Regions from separate parts of the Pelagimonas sp. KU-00592-HH genome, predicted to be linked through region 1. Evidence: riboswitches for the same ligand, from Rfam matches in the RefSeq annotation. Region 1 holds a riboswitch; the other holds the start of a gene.
The links. Region 1 has a riboswitch for cobalamin ahead of bluB (5,6-dimethylbenzimidazole synthase). Riboswitches for the same ligand answer to the same signal wherever they lie in the genome.
Positions count from the first base shown of each region.

Region 1 (3,201 bases):
GCGAAGGCGTGCAGCAGGGCAGGGGTTTTCAGGAGTTTGGGATCGCCCATGATGACAGCCTTGCCGCCCCCGAGTGGCAGGCCGGCGGCGGCGTTCTTGTAGGTCATGCCGCGCGACAGGCGCAGTACGTCCTCGATGGCGTCCGCTTCGGTCTCGTAGGGGCGCATCCGAAGCCCACCGGCGGCCGGGCCGAGGGTGGTGGAATGCACGGCAATGAATCCGATCAGCCCGCTGGCAAAATCTTCGACGCGCAGCACGGTTTCGTGGCCTGGTGCGAATACCTGGGTGATGGACATCGGGGTGGTCATAAGGGGTGTCTCCTCCTGTTAAGTGACCTCCAAAATGACATGAAGAGGGGAGTGGTTTTCTCTAAATTCAGGTGTGTAGCTTGGAAATGTTAGAGGTTTCGTCTAATAATTGGGGGAGTGTTAGGGGAAATCGGCATGGATGCGATTGATCGTAGAATCATAAAGGCGCTTCAGCGGGACGGTCGGATGAAGATTGCCGACCTTGCCGAAAGTGTTGGCCTGTCGCCGACACCCTGTGCAAGGCGGTTGGAAAAGCTACAGGCAGACGGGGTGATCACCGGCTATGCCGCCAAGGTGGATGCGGCCAAGATCGGGCTGCCCGTGACGGTGTTCGTGTCGGTTGAGCTTGAACAGCAGGCACGCGGCGGCATCGACGCGTTCGAGCAGGCGATCAAGGATTTCGACGAGGTGATGGAGTGCCATCTGATGACCGGATCGCGCGACATCCTGTTGCGGATCGTGGTGGCCGATCTGGCGGCGTTTGACTGGTTTCTTGAGAACCGGTTGATGCAGGTTCCGGGCATTCGAAACCTGCGGTCCAACTTTGCCCTGCGCACGATGGTGCGGCGCGAGGTGATGCCGGGATTGGGCTAAAAACCGGTGTCGGTATTACGTCGGTATTCCGACGGTATCGCGGAGGTGCGAAATCCGGATGGGCCGCAAATGAGTCTTGCGCGGGAACCGGCGGGATTCTAGAGTCCTGCACCGGCGGGAATCCTGCCGACACTCACATATTTTCAGGTGCCCCTGAGCCGACAAGGTTGGTGAGGGGGAGAATCGGGAAGGCGGTGCAAGTCCGCCACGTGCCCAACGCTGTAACGGGGACCGATCGTGCAAAGCCCACTGGAGCATTCCGGGAAGGGGCACGGGCGGGACGAACCGAAGTCAGAAGACCGGCCTGAAAAGCGTACCAAACCGCGTGGACGGCGGGGCGGTGGTTTCCATCAAGGGGAATGATATGGAAACACAGGCCATGGCCGATGAGGCCCACGGTTTCGACCGGACCGAGCGCGAGGCGCTTTATAAAACCATCTTCACGCGGCGCGATGTACGCGGGCAGTTTCTGGATCGCGAGATTCCCGAAGACGTTCTGAGCCGCATCCTGCTGGCGTCGCATTACGCGCCGTCGGTTGGTTTCATGCAGCCGTGGAACTTTGTTCTCGTGCGGGGGCAGGAGGTGAAGGCCAAGGTGCATGGGTTGTTCCGCAAGGCGCATGACGAGGCGGCCGAGATGTTCGAGGGCGCGCGCAAGGACACCTATCGCAACCTCAAGCTCGAGGGGATCATGGAGTCTCCGGTCAATATCTGCGTGACCTGTGACAAGGATCGCGCGGGGCCGGTTGTTCTTGGCCGGACGCACCAGCCGGAGATGGACCTTTATAGCAGTGTCTGTGCGGTTCAGAACATGTGGCTTGCGGCGCGCTCGGAAGGGGTGGGTTTCGGGTGGGTCAGTATCCTGCGGCACGAGGAACTGGCCGAGGTACTTGGCCTGCCGGAGAACGTGACACCTGTGGCCTATATCTGCCTTGGCTATGTCTCGCATTTTCACGAGAAGCCGGAGTTGCAGAAGACCGGATGGCGCAAGCGGTTGCCGGTGGGCGAGTTGGTGAACTTTGACGGCTTTGGCGCCGGCGCGGATGACGACTATGCCCGCCGCCTGATCCGCCAGTTGGGCGAAGATCAGACACGGCTGGAAGACAGTGGCTATGACGGGCGGTTCGTGCCGGGGTAGGTCAGTGTTCGGGCTGGCCTTCTTTCTGGGCCATCATCGGCGTGCCGCAGCGCACGGTCTGCACGGTCCGGACCGGGAAGATCACGTCGTAAGCCCAGTTGTAGACATAGGCATAGACCAGGAAGAACGCTGAGAAGCCGAGGTCGAGGATGAAGGCTTCGACAAAGGTGATCTTGAGCCACCAGACGGTGAGGAACAGGCCGGGGATGAGAACGCCGATTTCGAACAGGCAGGCATGGGCGGCGCGCAGGAGCGGGCCGCGCGGGGCCATGTTGCGGTAGCGGCGGTCCCAGAGGTCGAACAGCAGGTTGAAGACAAAGTTCCACGCCATGGCATAGAGGCTGAACATGATCGACAGGCCGCCGATGGCCTGCATCGAATGGCCGGTGATCCAGGCACCGAAGACCGAGACCAGCGCAAGGGCAATGCCTTCGAACAGGAGGGTGTGACGGATGCGATCTTTGACGGTGCGCATGGATGTATCTTTCCGGAAAGGTATTTCATTCCATATAGAGATAATGTATCTTTCTGGCAAGATACATGATGGGGTGGCATGGCCGACAAGCTGACAATTTCCGAAATCCTTGGGCAGATCCGCGAGAACTGGCCCGAGATGGATACGCCGGAGACCGCCGTGATGCTGTCGGTGTTTCGTCTGAATGATCTGGTGATCGAGAGTTCAAGCCGGGTGCTGGCCGAGTTCGGCCTGTCGCAATCGGCCTTCGAGGCGCTGGTGACATTGCGCGCCCAGCCCGAGCCACGGCGGATGACGCCGACCGAGCTTTACCGCGCGGTTCTGGTCACGTCGGGCGGGATGACCAAGGTTCTCAAGCAGCTTGAGGCCGAAGGTTGCGTGCGGCGCGAGGACAACCCGGATGACCAACGCAGCCGTTTCGTGTGTCTGACACGGGCGGGCGAGGTAAGGGCGGAAGAGGCCATGCGCGCGGTGGCCGAGGATGACCGCCGGTTGCTGGGCACGTCTTTGTCCGAGCAGCAGATTGCGCAACTGGGCAAGGTGCTGTTGCGCACGGTTGGCAAGCTGGAAGAGGATTGAAAAACGCCCCCGGCACAGCGGGGGCGTTGATCTGTCAGCCTGCGGTGAGGCCGAGGTTGTCCAGGATTGCCCTGGTTTCGGCTTCCCAGCGGGCCTTGAGATCGGCG
Region 1 is NZ_BAABWM010000001.1:1,367,760-1,370,960, reverse strand. It holds gene ABWV42_RS06700 (Glu/Leu/Phe/Val family dehydrogenase) at 1-296, opposite strand, end outside; gene ABWV42_RS06695 (Lrp/AsnC family transcriptional regulator) at 444-902, shown strand; cobalamin riboswitch at 1,031-1,224, shown strand; gene bluB (5,6-dimethylbenzimidazole synthase) at 1,267-2,040, shown strand; gene ABWV42_RS06685 (PACE efflux transporter) at 2,042-2,515, opposite strand; gene ABWV42_RS06680 (MarR family winged helix-turn-helix transcriptional regulator) at 2,594-3,094, shown strand; gene ABWV42_RS06675 (Phenylacetic acid catabolic protein) at 3,129-3,201, opposite strand, start outside.

Region 2 (3,201 bases), on a different contig from region 1:
TTGCTTGTTCTTGGCCATGATCGGCACTGATTACCCCGACGCGTACGGGGTGTCCATGACCTCAAGTCAGGACAAACGGATATTCACCTCGCGTGGGTTTTCTGCCAGTTTGCCCTACATTCTCGGGAAATAAGGAGATTCCCCTGTCCACCCTGTCGCCGTTTCATGAACGGGCCGAGCGCCTGATCCAATGCAAGAGCATCGAATCGCTCTGGGAATGTCACGTCGAAAACATGGCGGGTTTCGGGTTTGACAGGCTCCTCTACGTGGCGACCACCTTGTCACAACCCGGCAACTGGGGCGACCCTGCCGACCGGCTGGTTCTCACCAACTATCCCGCCCCGGTGATCGACACCTTCATCGGCCAAGGCCTGCACCGCACCACCGCCAAGATCCCGAGCCCGGCCGAAGGGCCCGGTGCCTACAGCTGGCGCAAGAGCCGCATCGCCAACGATGCCCCGCCAACCCGCGCCGAACGCGCCCATATGGCCCTGTGCAACAAGTGGAAGATCACGGCGGGATATACCATCTGGTTCAGCGACCTGCGTCAGCGCCGCAAGGGGGTCATGGGCCTCTGTGCCAAGGTCGGGCTGTCACAGGCCGACGTGGATCGCACCTGGCTGGAACACGGCCACGAAATCCACGCGCTTTGCAACATCCTGCACCTCAAGGCGCTGTCCTTGCCCAGCCCCGATCACCGCAATCTGCTGACATCCCGCCAGCGCGAGGTGCTGAACGGCATCGCCGACGGTCTTTCGACCCAGGACCTGGCCAGCAAGATGGGCCTCAGCAGAGCCACCGTCGAAAAGCACCTGCGCCTCGCCCGTCAGGCCCTCAATGCCGAAACCACGGCCAATGCCATCCACAAGGCCTCCGAACTCCATCAGCTCTTCCTGCTGCGCGAAGCGGTCTGACGCTGCGCCTGCACACTGCGCTTTACAAGTCCCCCGCTCCTCCCCTACACATGACGTGATGGTTCCCGGATCGACTCTCATATCGTGACGGGAAAAGGGAACACGGTGCGGCCCGCAAGGGCCAAGTCCGAGACTGCCCCCGCAACTGTAAGCGGCGAGCCATCCTGAGATACGCCACTGGCCACATGGCCGGGAAGGTTCAGGAGACGCGACGACCCGCAAGTCAGGAGACCTGCCATCATGAACCGTAACCTACTACCGGGCGGGGTGCCCCGGAGGGAGACAGAGCATGACAGCGCAGCGCGCAACACAATCTGGCCCTTTCCAGCCCCCGCACAAGCGCGGAGGGCGTCATGAACCGGCCATTTCCCCATAAAATCACCTTTTGCTCGATGTGTCCCCACACGGGCCAAACCTGCCGTCCCGGCTTTGAAATGGCGCGCAAACTGTGCCAGTCGATCAGCGCCAGCGGCGACCTGATCGCCGACGATTTCGAAATGTCGGGCCACGTCGAGATGGTCGGCTGCTCGCGCCCCTGCGTCGGCGTCTTTCACGCTACCAAGTCGGCCTGTCACATGTTCGGCGATGTCGAACAGGACGCCGATGTCGACGCGCTCCTGTGTGACGCCCGCACCGCGGCCCGCGGTCACGGCGACTGGCCGCAGGATGGCACAGGGCCGATCCCCGCCGCCGTCGTTGCCTTCGACACACAGGCCCGGGCGCTGTCATGACCCCGGCCCGGCTCGAGACACGAAATCTCGGCTGGGTGCCTGCCAACGGAACGACGCCTGTGCTGCGCGAGATCACGATCTCGGTCGCGGCCCGGTCGGTTGTTGGCATCACATCCGGCTGTGCCTTCGAACAGGCCGCGCTGATGCACCTTCTGGGCGGCATGATGCCCCCAAGTTGCGGTCAACTTCTCATCGACGGAGATCCCACCTCTACCATGCCGCCCCGGCGGCTGGCGCGAAAACTGGCCTTCGTCGCGATGGACGACTGGCACAACGATCCGCGCTGCGTCATCGACATCCTGCGCGACAGGCGTGCCCTGCACCGGCTTGGGTTTCACACCCCCAACCCGCGCGACGGCGAAGTCGTCTCAGGGGTCATGGATCGCCTGAACCTGCGCCGCCTTGCCTTCTCGACACTGGACGGCCTGTCCCCGGCAATCGCCTTGCGGGTGATGCTCGCCCGCGCGATGGTGCAGGAACCGGACCTGATCGTTCTGAGCGAGACACCATCCGGCCTCGACGATTTCGCCCTCTTTGCGCTGTTCGATCACCTGCGCCAGTCCGGCCAGACCGTGATCGCGGGTTTTGAAGATGGCGACCTCGCGCTTGGCCTCTGTGACAGGGTTCTGGATCTCGACCGGGGCCGCCTTACGTCGGCAGGGCCCCGCCGAGCGCACCGGCAAGGATAAGCACCAGCGCCACACCATGCACGATCAGGATCGCCTTGAGGGTCCGGGCAAAGGGCTGCTTGCGGGTCTTGTGCCGAAACAGGGTCTGCCCCAGCCGCGCCGCGGGGCTTCCGCCCAGCATGGCAATCAACAAAAGGGTCGGCTCCGGCACCCGCCACCAGCCGGCCCGCGCGCACAGCTTGTCCCAGCCAAAGGCGATGAAGCTCATCACGTTGATAAGCCCCAGCCACCACAGGAACAGAATCACTGCGTTGTCCGCCACCGGTTTTGTCCTTCGCGCCTTTTGTTACCTTCAGATGTAATCGCCGTGCGCCGCCGATACCATCCCGCTTTTGCCGATTTGCCGCACTGCAATACCGACGTAATACCGACACGATACCGCCGGAAAACCGAAGCCCCCGTTTTGCCCCCTCGAGCCAGTTAACCCTTGCCCCCCATTTCCGGCGTCAGCAGGTGCCGCAACAGGGCAACGGGGTGGCTGCGCAGGGTCAGGCGCATCGCCACATAGTCCTCCACCACCTGCTCTCCCTCGCTCATGTCCGGTAACATCGCCTGCGGCTCCTGAATGCCCTCGCCGTCCATATCCTGCGCAAAAAGCGGCAAGGGGTCGATCGACCGGATCGCCTTGGCCTCCCACAGGGCCTCGCGCCGGTTCAGCCCGAGATCAAGAAAGGCATCCGCCTCGGCCAGCCGCATCAGCACCGGTGGCGTGATCCCCGCCCGCCGCCAGACATCCTCGACCGAGAGGTATCCATTGCCCCGCGCCGCCGCGATCCAGACCGCGTCATCTTCGCGTAACCCCTTGATTTGTCTAAACCCAAGCCGCAGCGCCAGCCCGCCACGCCCGTCCGGCTCCATCACGTTGTC
Region 2 is NZ_BAABWM010000002.1:670,004-673,204, forward strand. It holds gene smpB (SsrA-binding protein SmpB) at 1-18, opposite strand, end outside; gene ABWV42_RS10400 (helix-turn-helix transcriptional regulator) at 93-914, shown strand; cobalamin riboswitch at 957-1,168, shown strand; gene ABWV42_RS10405 (hypothetical protein) at 1,349-1,645, shown strand; gene ABWV42_RS10410 (ATP-binding cassette domain-containing protein) at 1,642-2,334, shown strand; gene ABWV42_RS10415 (DUF1294 domain-containing protein) at 2,294-2,596, opposite strand; gene ABWV42_RS10420 (error-prone DNA polymerase) at 2,755-3,201, opposite strand, start outside.
Region 2: linked by a shared signal. The riboswitch ahead of ABWV42_RS10405 (hypothetical protein) and the one ahead of bluB (5,6-dimethylbenzimidazole synthase) in region 1 are both predicted to bind cobalamin.